DNA from 2 places in the Enterococcus sp. DJ147D b genome. Region 2 is predicted to be linked to the other one. Evidence: a T-box and tRNA genes for the amino acid it is inferred to sense, from the RefSeq annotation. Region 2 holds a T-box; the other holds one or more tRNA genes.
What was found. A T-box is a leader RNA that pairs with one kind of tRNA and senses whether it is charged. The one in region 2 lies ahead of serS (serine--tRNA ligase), so its partner is inferred to be a tRNA-Ser.
Positions count from the first base shown of each region.

Region 1: it encodes a tRNA-Ser, which carries the amino acid that the T-box ahead of serS (serine--tRNA ligase) is inferred to sense. The anticodon was not compared.

Region 1 is NZ_CM177104.1:793,779-799,456, forward strand. Features, by position in the region: gene AC4BD1_RS03855 (glycerophosphoryl diester phosphodiesterase membrane domain-containing protein) at 1-1,201, opposite strand, end outside; gene AC4BD1_RS03860 (TVP38/TMEM64 family protein) at 1,305-1,901, opposite strand; gene AC4BD1_RS03865 (TetR/AcrR family transcriptional regulator) at 2,382-2,948, shown strand; tRNA gene AC4BD1_RS03870 (tRNA-Ser) at 3,077-3,164, shown strand; gene asnB (asparagine synthase (glutamine-hydrolyzing)) at 3,581-5,476, shown strand.
Region 2 is NZ_CM177104.1:2,547,675-2,553,352, forward strand. Features, by position in the region: tRNA gene AC4BD1_RS12065 (tRNA-Ala) at 1-1, opposite strand, end outside; rRNA gene AC4BD1_RS12070 (16S ribosomal RNA) at 88-1,647, opposite strand; gene croR (response regulator transcription factor CroR) at 2,368-3,057, shown strand; gene AC4BD1_RS12080 (sensor histidine kinase) at 3,044-4,234, shown strand; T-box leader at 4,286-4,494, shown strand; gene serS (serine--tRNA ligase) at 4,544-5,678, shown strand, end outside.

The DNA.
Region 1 (5,678 bases), 830 kb from region 2:
AATTGAAATCATGCATAACGACGAACTGACCATCTTTTGTTTCTTGAACATCCATTTCAACGTAGTCGGGATGATAAGTTTGACTCGTCTTTTCTAAGGCAGGCAAGGTGTTTTGAACACCATTTTGATTGCTGACACCACGGTGAGAAATGGTTAAAGGTGTAGTTTGTGCGGCAGAAGTCAAGTAGTTCATATTATATAAACAGACGCCAACACCAAAGAAAACACAAAAAAGAATAAGTCCAGTATTCTTTAAGGTAGAATGTCGATGTAAGGGTGGCTCAGGAGTGAACCATTCAGGAATTTCTGGTAAAAAACCTTCATCATCCATGAAGTCGACAATAATGTAAAATATTCCAACAGTTGACATAACTATATTAAACAAAAGTATCAATTGTAATAGTGTCATTGCAAAAACAGCACTAATCAATGAATAATCAGGTAAAAAACTCTCAACAGCTGTCTGTGAAATGATGATAAACAGATAACCTAGTGAGGAAATCAGTAAGATACTACCACCGATAATAATAAATTGACCTAGAATCGCAAAGAAACGGGATTTCGTAAGTCGCCAACTTTCTCGAACTGATTCGCGAAATGGTCGATCCCGCAAGATCATTTCTGGTAACGCAAAAATCAGCCGGATACCGATATATGCTAAGAAAAGGTAAACTAAAACGAATAAACTAACGATCACGAGCCGATTTTCAAAAATAAAATCCATAATAAATGAAGGAATTTTGACTTTTGATAGTAAATCAGAATTAAAACTCAATCCGCTTAACGGTAAAATCAGTAGAAAATAAGCTAAGAAAAAGAGAAACGTAACGGGACGAACTTTTTTTAGTTGTAAGATGGTCATTCGAAGCAATTGTTTTAAAGAAACAGGTTTTCTTTTCTTGATGAAGTAAACACTGATTAATAAGAAAGTGAACTCAAAATAGACTAAAAGTAAAATCAGCAACAAGACTAAACAAAGCGCACCTAGTACACCAGGATGTTTAGAAAATATAGTTGCGATATTGTCATAAGATAAATAATCAATTGCACCACGATGTAAAATAAAGCGAGTTGTACTGTTCAATAACGGCAGACAAATAAATAAAATGAAGCCGTGCATTAGTAGAACATCACGAAAATAATTTTGTGTTCCTTTGAGAAAATCCCAAGCATTCCCTAAACTATGTTTTAAATAATTCATTTTTATCACCTACTAATCCTATTGTATCCTAAAAAGAAAAAAAACACAGGTTAGAGGTCAGACCACTAATCTGTGTCAGAATGTCTTCATTTATTTCATCCTGTTACCCAAGTAAACTGGTCAAGTATTGTCCACCGTAAATCAATGCCATACTATATAAGAAAATAGAGAGTGGTTTAGCAAGGAAAATAATTAGTGAAAATTTCTTTACGGAAATGTTTGTTAAACCAGCCATCAGGCAAAGTGCGTCATCGGGCGCGACTGGCAAGAAAATTGCAAGCGCAAAAAGTTTTTCGAACCGGCTTTGGTTATCCAACCAACCAATATATTTGTTATATGTTTTATCACTGATTAAAGACAAAATAAATGGTTTTCCGTAGCGTCTACCTAATAGGAAGATAATAACCGAGCCAATACAAATCCCAACGTAGTTATAAACAAAACCAGCATAAGGACCAAAAATCAGAACACCAGCTGCGGTACTGATACCACCGGGAATAATGGGAATGACTACTTGTAGGATCTGAATCAAAATGAAAATAATGGGTCCAAGAATAACTGATTGGCCAACAAGACCTCTCAATGCATTGATGTCTTTGAAGACTCCAAGATTGATAAAGTAAACAGTCAGTGCGATCGACACGCCTAAACCGATAATTGAAATAAAGTTGATAAGTTTTCTTGATGCTGTAACGTTCATTTTGAATCATCTCCTTGAAGTTTTTTAATCTAAGATTACTATACGCGATAAAGTGGCAAATATGCTACTTATTTAGATGACACTACTCAAACAGTTTTGTAAGTTCGAAGTAAGTATAAAAGATTTGTGAAGAAATTACATCCTACTAAAGACTTATTTAAATTTTATCGGGGCATTTTTTTAGTAATTATTTCTTTTTGAAAATAAATATAAATAACGATAGTTTCCTTATCGGATTAGTAACGATGTTTTCACCATAGCTGACAAAAAAAGAGTGAAAAAATAAGGAAAAATGGAATGCTTAAAAAATGAAAGGGAATGCATAATTTGATGAAGAAACATTTACCTATTAGAATTTGATTAAATAGTTTATCTTCATTTGATTTAAATATAACAATTATGAGTAAAATGTTTGCAAAAATGGTTAGTTATCGGTTACAATTAAAGAACATATATGCAGTACAAAGTGGGGGAGTTTTTATGAGAAGAAAAGTCTATACTAAAGATCAAATTCTAAAAGCAGCATACGAAGTTGTTGCTAAAGAAGGCTTCAAAGGATTTACTGCTCGTAACATTGCAAAGAAGATGGGGATTTCGACACAACCTATTTATTTAGAGTTTAAGAATATGGAAGATTTAAAGAATACACTTTTAGATTCTATTTTTGAGCAACTCAAAGAGGAAGTTTTTCCTATCGAGCATACTGGCGACAAAATTATCGATTTAGGTTTAAATTATATCAATTTTGCAAAAAAGCATCATAGTTTGTACATGGCATTGTATATCGATGAACATGGTGATGGTAAAAAAATGCATGATTTTTCATATAATTATTTCTATGAAGCTGCAAAGAAAGACGAGAAATATAGTCATTTATCTGACGAATATATAGATGCGTTACATACGGGTACTTGGGTAGTCGTGACTGGATTAGCTTCATTGATGTCCTCAAACATTATGCAGCCAACAGAAGAACAAATCATTTCTTTGATTTCTAGAACAATTGACTCTGTGCTGTCCATAGACAATCCAGAAGTTATCCGCTAAAAATTTATAAAAGGCTAACGTGGGTGTCTGACTGCGTGTGGCCTTTTTCTTTTGACCTAAAACGAAAAGATTGGCCTGAAAAAATGGTGCTTGACATTTCGGTTGAAAAGATTAAAAATAGAAATCGCGGAAGGTTGGCAGAGTGGTAATGCAGCGGACTCGAAATCCGCCGAACCGGCTAATACCGGCGCGCAGGTTCAAATCCTGTACCTTCCTTAATTAAACTGGAATAAACAAAAAGATTGAGGCTCATGTCTCAATCTTTTTTTGTTTTGTCACATAACGACTAAACAAAAAATAATCGTGAATAAATACAGGTTTAATAGAATAAAAATGAGAGAAAAATAAAAAAAATCCTTTTTAGTTGTCGTGCAATTAAAAAAATAGAATAGAACAAATGAAAGAGTAAAAATTTCTTTTAACATGAGCGATTAAGATAGCATCATCAAAGAAAACATGTTAAATTAGTTATTGAAAAACTTTTTATTAAATGTGCAAAAGTTTTCATGACTTATTTTCATGTGACGAAACTGTTAGGGAAGAACCTTTCGCCAGCACTTTTCGAGTGTGTTAAGATGAGAAGCATGAAATAAAAAATGAAAAAGTAATTTATATTAGGATGTGAAAGTTAAATGTGCGGGATTGTCGGTTTTGTCAATGACAAAGATAACAAGAGTGCAGTTGTAAACGCGATGATGGATCGCATTGTACACCGTGGACCAAATAGTTCTGGTGAGTATGTCGATAAACACGTTGCTTTAGGCTTTAGAAGATTGAGTATTATTGATTTAGAAGGCGGAACACAGCCTATTTATAATGAAGATGGAACAAAGATCATTATCTTTAATGGTGAGATTTATAACTATCGTCCATTAAGAGAAGAATTACTTGCCGCAGGACATGTTTTTCGCACACATGCTGACACGGAAGTCCTACTTCATGGTTATGAAGAATGGGGAACAGAATTATTACAAAAAATTCGTGGAATGTTTGCTTTCGCTATTTGGGACAATGAAAAAAATGAACTTTTCGGTGCCCGTGATCACTTTGGAATCAAACCTTATTACTATGCAAACATGAATGGTACATTCATGTTTGGTTCAGAAATCAAAAGTTTCTTACCACATCCTGATTTCAAAAAAGAATTAAATAAGGAAGCATTGAAACCTTATATGACTTTCCAATATTCACCTTTAAATGGTGAAACGTTCTTTAAAGATGTATACCGTTTACCAGAAGGCCATTATTTTACTTATAAAGACGGCAAGTTAGATATTCAAGAATATTGGGATGCTGATTTTGAAACAAAAGGTACACATTCTCGCCAAGAATGGATTGACAAAATTGATGAAACAGTTAAAGCTTCAATTAAAGCACACACAATCAGTGATGTTGAAGTTGGCTCATTCCTTTCAAGTGGTGTTGACTCAAGTTACGTAACCTCTGTTTTAAAACCCGATCATTCATTTTCAATTGGTTTTGATGATAAAACGTATAATGAGGCAATTGAAGCACGTAAATTAACAGAGATTTTAGATTTAGACAATACTGCGGCGGTTATCGACGGAGATATGTCATTCAAAGCATTCCCATTAATCCAATATCATTTGGATGAGCCAGATTCAAACCCTTCTTGTGTTCCTTTGTATTTTTTAGCTAATCTTGCTTCACAAAGTGTTCGTGTGGTTCAATCCGGTGAAGGAGCGGATGAATTATTTGCGGGTTACCAAACATATGGTTTCCATACAAACTCAAAATTTATTCGTGTGATTGCACAAGGATTGAAAAAATTACCAAAAGGAACACGCTATAGTTTAGGCCGTAAAATTGGTAAAATGAAAAACTTCCACGGACGTATTCATTTATATGAATCACTTGCACCAGCTAAAGAGTATTTCATTGGTCATGCACGTGTTTTTGAGGAAAAGGAAGCCGCTGATTTATTGACAGCGACTTATCAAGATGCACCATCTGTGAATGAAATCATGGCTGTCCATTACGAAAAAACGGATGGAATCAAAGATGAAGTCAATAAAATGCAATATGTTGACCTGCACCAATGGATGCCAAAAGATATTTTGTTGAAAGCCGACAAATTATCAATGGCAAGTTCTTTGGAAGTTCGTGTGCCATTATTGGATATCGAAGTGATGAAATTAGCACAACAAATTCCAAGTAAATATTTATTAAACCAAAACAACACGAAAGATATTTTCAGACAAGCAGCAAACAAACAGTTGCCAGAAGAATGGTCAAACCGTGTGAAATTAGGTTTCCCTGTGCCAATCAAAGCTTGGTTAAAAGAAGAACATGGTTACCAAGAAGTGAAAGCTTTATTTGAAGCCGACTTTGCAAAAGAATTCTTTGATCAAGATAAAATCATGGAACTATTGGACAATCATCATGAAGGAATCAAAGAAGAGCAACGTAAGATTTGGACAATTTTTAGCTTCTTGACTTGGTATAAAGTTTACTTTATTGATGAAACAATTCCTCAAGCAGAAGCAATTGATTATGTAACTGTTTAAGAAGGATAGAAGCAAACGAGAGTTACTATTTATAAATGAAAAAGCACTTCAGCCATTGGAAAACTTATTTTTCAATGGCTGAAGTGCTTGAATTGATTCTAAATGAGTTAGTTTTTCATTACAAAAAAACCTAAGGCATTGAATGTAGTAATCTTCAAAAGTTAGATTTTTGTCTAGCTTTTGAAGATTGCTCCATTGACTG
Region 2 (5,678 bases):
CAAGTATTAAAAATAATAAGAGTAAACCTCTCAAAACTGAACAAAGTAATAATGACAAACCTGTGTAGTCTCCGTAATATTCCTTAGAAAGGAGGTGATCCAGCCGCACCTTCCGATACGGCTACCTTGTTACGACTTCACCCCAATCATCTATCCCACCTTAGGCGGCTGGCTCCAAAAGGTTACCTCACCGACTTCGGGTGTTACAAACTTTCGTGGTGTGACGGGCGGTGTGTACAAGGCCCGGGAACGTATTCACCGCGGCGTGCTGATCCGCGATTACTAGCGATTCCGGCTTCATGTAGGCGAGTTGCAGCCTACAATCCGAACTGAGAGAAGCTTTAAGAGATTAGCTTAGCCTCGCGACTTCGCGACTCGTTGTACTTCCCATTGTAGCACGTGTGTAGCCCAGGTCATAAGGGGCATGATGATTTGACGTCATCCCCACCTTCCTCCGGTTTGTCACCGGCAGTCTTGCTAGAGTGCCCAACTTAATGATGGCAACTAACAATAAGGGTTGCGCTCGTTGCGGGACTTAACCCAACATCTCACGACACGAGCTGACGACAACCATGCACCACCTGTCACTTTGCCCCCGAAGGGGAAGCTCTATCTCTAGAGTGGTCAAAGGATGTCAAGACCTGGTAAGGTTCTTCGCGTTGCTTCGAATTAAACCACATGCTCCACCGCTTGTGCGGGCCCCCGTCAATTCCTTTGAGTTTCAACCTTGCGGTCGTACTCCCCAGGCGGAGTGCTTAATGCGTTAGCTGCAGCACTGAAGGGCGGAAACCCTCCAACACTTAGCACTCATCGTTTACGGCGTGGACTACCAGGGTATCTAATCCTGTTTGCTCCCCACGCTTTCGAGCCTCAGCGTCAGTTACAGACCAGAGAGTCGCCTTCGCCACTGGTGTTCCTCCATATATCTACGCATTTCACCGCTACACATGGAATTCCACTCTCCTCTTCTGCACTCAAGTCTCCCAGTTTCCAATGACCCTCCCCGGTTGAGCCGGGGGCTTTCACATCAGACTTAAGAAACCGCCTGCGCTCGCTTTACGCCCAATAAATCCGGACAACGCTTGCCACCTACGTATTACCGCGGCTGCTGGCACGTAGTTAGCCGTGGCTTTCTGGTTAGATACCGTCAAGGGATGAACAGTTACTCTCATCCTTGTTCTTCTCTAACAACAGAGTTTTACGATCCGAAAACCTTCTTCACTCACGCGGCGTTGCTCGGTCAGACTTTCGTCCATTGCCGAAGATTCCCTACTGCTGCCTCCCGTAGGAGTTTGGGCCGTGTCTCAGTCCCAATGTGGCCGATCACCCTCTCAGGTCGGCTATGCATCGTGGCCTTGGTGAGCCGTTACCTCACCAACTAGCTAATGCACCGCGGGTCCATCCATCAGCGACACCCGAAAGCGCCTTTCAAATCAAAACCATGCGGTTTCGATTGTTATACGGTATTAGCACCTGTTTCCAAGTGTTATCCCCTTCTGATGGGCAGGTTACCCACGTGTTACTCACCCGTTCGCCACTCCTTTTCTTTCAGTGGAGCAAGCTCCGGTGAAAGAAAAAGCGTACGACTTGCATGTATTAGGCACGCCGCCAGCGTTCGTCCTGAGCCAGGATCAAACTCTCATAATAAAAGTTAGAACAATCTTTCGATTGTTAAGCTCAATTTGTTTGCTAGCATATTGCTTGCTGTTTAAAAATGTTTGTTGTCTTGAATTGAATCAAGACGCCCTACACATTTGGTTTGTCTTACTTTGTTCAGTTTTCAAAGGTCTACTTGAATTGCCGTAGCAACTTTTATATCATATCAGAGCGACGTTTAAATGTCAACTCTTTTTTGAAAAAGTTTTTCCGATTTCGTTTAAGAAATCTTTCGGCAACTCATTTATCATATCGCATCGTTTGTTATTTGTCAAGAATTTTTTTGAAGTTTTTCTTGATGAAATCAAGCTTCATAAGAGGTTCTTTCTAAACGACTCAGTTATCTTATCACGTGACAATTCACATGTCAATAACTTATTTAACAATTGCTCAACAAAATTACGACAACTCTGTTGAACAAATAATAATATACCAACTTAAAATTCTAAAGTCAACAAGAAAAAAGCTGTTTTGACAACATTTATAGCAAGATCGATTATTCTTTAATTCTGTTTTAAATTCATTCGCTTTTTACACTATTTTTGCTCAATTATATGTTATATCTGAAAAAATTGTTCAGTTTTTTTTATTATATTTGATTTACAGTGATTTCTTCTAAATTTTTTGTTAACAAAGTGTTGCTTTTATCTATTTCTGCTTTTTTTTGCTAGAATAATGGTAAACATACTTATATTCTGGAGGATTCACTATATGAAAATTTTAATTGCAGATGACGATAAAGAAATTGTAGAGTTATTGAGTATCTATGTACACAATGAAGGATACGAAGCGGTAAAAGCTTATGATGGAAAAGAAGCACTATCAAAAATCAGAACCATTCCAGATATTGAACTACTTATTTTAGATATCATGATGCCTGAAATGGACGGGATGCAAGTTGTGAAAGAATTACGGAAAGAATCTCAAATTCCAATTATCATGTTAACAGCAAAAACAACTGATATGGATAAAATCAAAGGATTGGTTGCTGGTGCAGATGATTACGTAACTAAACCATTTAATCCATTGGAAGTTATGGCGCGTGTAAAATCTTTACTACGTCGTACAAAAATGCAAATAACTGCTGAACAACCAGATGTACTAGAAGTAAACTCGTTGATAATCAATAAAGACTCTCATGAGGTAAAAACAATTGACGGGAAAGAAATCCAATTAACTGCTCTAGAATTTGGAATTTTATATCTTTTAGCAAGTCATCCAAATCGTGTTTTTAGTGCGGATGAAATTTTTGAACGTGTTTGGAAACAAGAAAGTATTGTCTCAGCAAAAACAGTTATGGTACATGTGAGCCATTTACGGGATAAGATTGAAGAAGCTACAGGTGGAGAAAAAGTCATTCAAACTGTTTGGGGGGTTGGATATAAAATTGACGCAAGATAAGAGCGTAGGAAAAGAAAAGCGCCGACGTATCATTTTAACCTCCAAAGAAATTAGTGAACTTTTAGCAGAAGGAATCATCACAGTTATTCTTTTACTTCTATTAAATGTTGCTATTTTAGTAGTAATTAGTTCTGTCATTAACAGCTCCCCTTCTCTCACAAATGCAATTTGGGACTCCAAAAATATTTTTGCTCAACGACTTGGATCTGACCTTTTTTGGAATGGTAGGAATTTTATTATTCCGCTTTTCTTACTATTAGATATAGCAGTTTTATACTGGCGCTTGATTCGTCGCTATCGGCAAATGCAGTTACGTCATATTATTAGTGAACTGCATTTCATTGCTAATGGCAACTATGATCACCGAATCCCTTTTGAACTCAGTGGAGATCTTAGTAGAGTTGTCACTAGTATCAATGGATTAGTAGATAGTACTGTCGCCGCTATTGAAGATGAACGAAAAATTGAAAAATCAAAGGATGAACTAATTACAAATGTAAGCCATGATATTCGTACCCCACTAACATCCATTATTGGCTACTTAGGTTTGATTGAAGATGGACAATATCATTCTCAAGAAGATCTTTTGAAGTACACACATACTGCTTATGTAAAGGCGAAACAAATGAAGTCTTTAGTTGAAGATCTTTTTGAATATACAAAAGTACGACAGCCTGCTGTACCTGTTAACTTTTCAGCATTTGATTTAATTCAATTAATCGAACAACTTGCTGCTGACTTTGAGTTGGAAGCGGCAAAAAAAAATATCCAAATACTTGTCCAATCTAAAGAGTCTTCTTTGATTATGGATGGAGACACAGAAAAATTGGTTCGTGTCTTTAATAATTTAATTACAAATGCTTTGAAGTACGGTAAAGGAGCTACAAAGATTATTATTGAAGTCGAGCGTATTGGAACAGAAGTTGTAGCTGTCGTCAAAAATAATGGTGCAATGATTCCAAAACAATCGCTTGATAATTTGTTTGACCGTTTTTATCGAGTGGAAGAATCTCGATCACAAGCAACTGGTGGAACAGGACTTGGGCTAGCAATTGCTCAAAGTATCGTTGCATTACATGGCGGCTACATTTATGCAAAATCAGATCAAAGTTGGACTTCATTTATTATGCACCTACCTTTGAAAAAAAATAGTAAACTTCCTCAAGACAAAAAATAATCAGTTGACGAACATCCTATTTTTCGATATTCTTAAGTCAATTAGTGAATACTAAACACTGAACCCAGTACACTTTATTTTTTTTACAGAGAGCTGATGGTCGCTGCAAATCAGTAAAAAATAATTTGGAAGTTCCAGTTCTATAATGTGTGCTTTTTGAAATAAAAAAAGCCGGTTAGCAGCCGTTATCTGTAAACAAGAGCAGCCGTTGATGCTGAACTCGGGTGGTACCGCGAATACAAGACTATTTCGTCCCAAGATTTTTTGGGAACAAATAGTCTTTTTTTATTTATAAAGGAGGAATTAGTAATGTTAGATGTGAAAATGATGCGTCAGAACTTTGACTCAGTCCAAGAAAAATTAATGACACGTGGCGTAAAAAAAGAAACTTTGGCTGAATTTATGGAATTAGATGAAAGTCGTCGTAATTTGCTTGTAAAAAGTGAGGAATTAAAAAAATATCGAAATGATGTTTCTGCAGAAATTGCGCAACTAAAACGTAATAAAGAAGATGCTTCTGCAAAAATTTCAGAAATGAAAGAAGTTGGTGGTAACATCAAAGCCTTAGATACAGAAATTGCTGATGTTGATGAAAAACTTACTCAGATTGCTACTACCTTACCAAATTTACCTAATGAATCAGTCCCAATTGGAAAAGATGAAGAGGATAATGTCGAAGTTCGTCGTTGGAGCAATCCACGAAACTTTTCTTTTGAACCTAAACCACACTGGGAAATCGCAGAAAATCTTGATATTTTAGATTTTGAACGTGGCGCGAAAGTTTCAGGAAGTCGTTTTGTTTATTACAAAGGGTTAGGCGCGCGTCTAGAACGTGCGGTATATAATTTTATGCTAGACCAACATATTTATGAGCACGGCTATACTGAAATGATTACTCCATACATCGTTAACAGTCGTGCAATGTTTGGGACAGGTCAATTTCCAAAATTTAAAGAAGATGTATTCCAATTGGAAAATACTGATTTAACATTGATTCCTACTGCAGAGGTTCCTTTAACTAACTATTACAATGATGAAATTTTAAATGGAAAAGATTTGCCAATTCGCTTTACCGCTCTTAGCCCTGCTTTTCGTTCAGAAGCTGGCAGTGCTGGTAGAGATACTCGTGGTTTGATTCGCTTGCATCAATTTAACAAAGTCGAAATGGTTAAGTTTTCTGATGCTGAACATTCTTATGAAGAACTAGAAAAAATGACTAATGATGCTGAAGATATTTTGCAAAAATTGAACTTACCCTATCGTGTCGTTGCTTTATCAACAGGGGACATGGGCTTCTCTGCTGCTAAAACTTATGATTTAGAAGTTTGGATTCCTGCACAAGATACTTTCCGTGAAATCAGTTCATGTTCAAATTGTGAAGATTTCCAAGCACGTCGAGCAATGATTCGCTACCGCGATGAAGATGGAAAAATTCATTATGCAC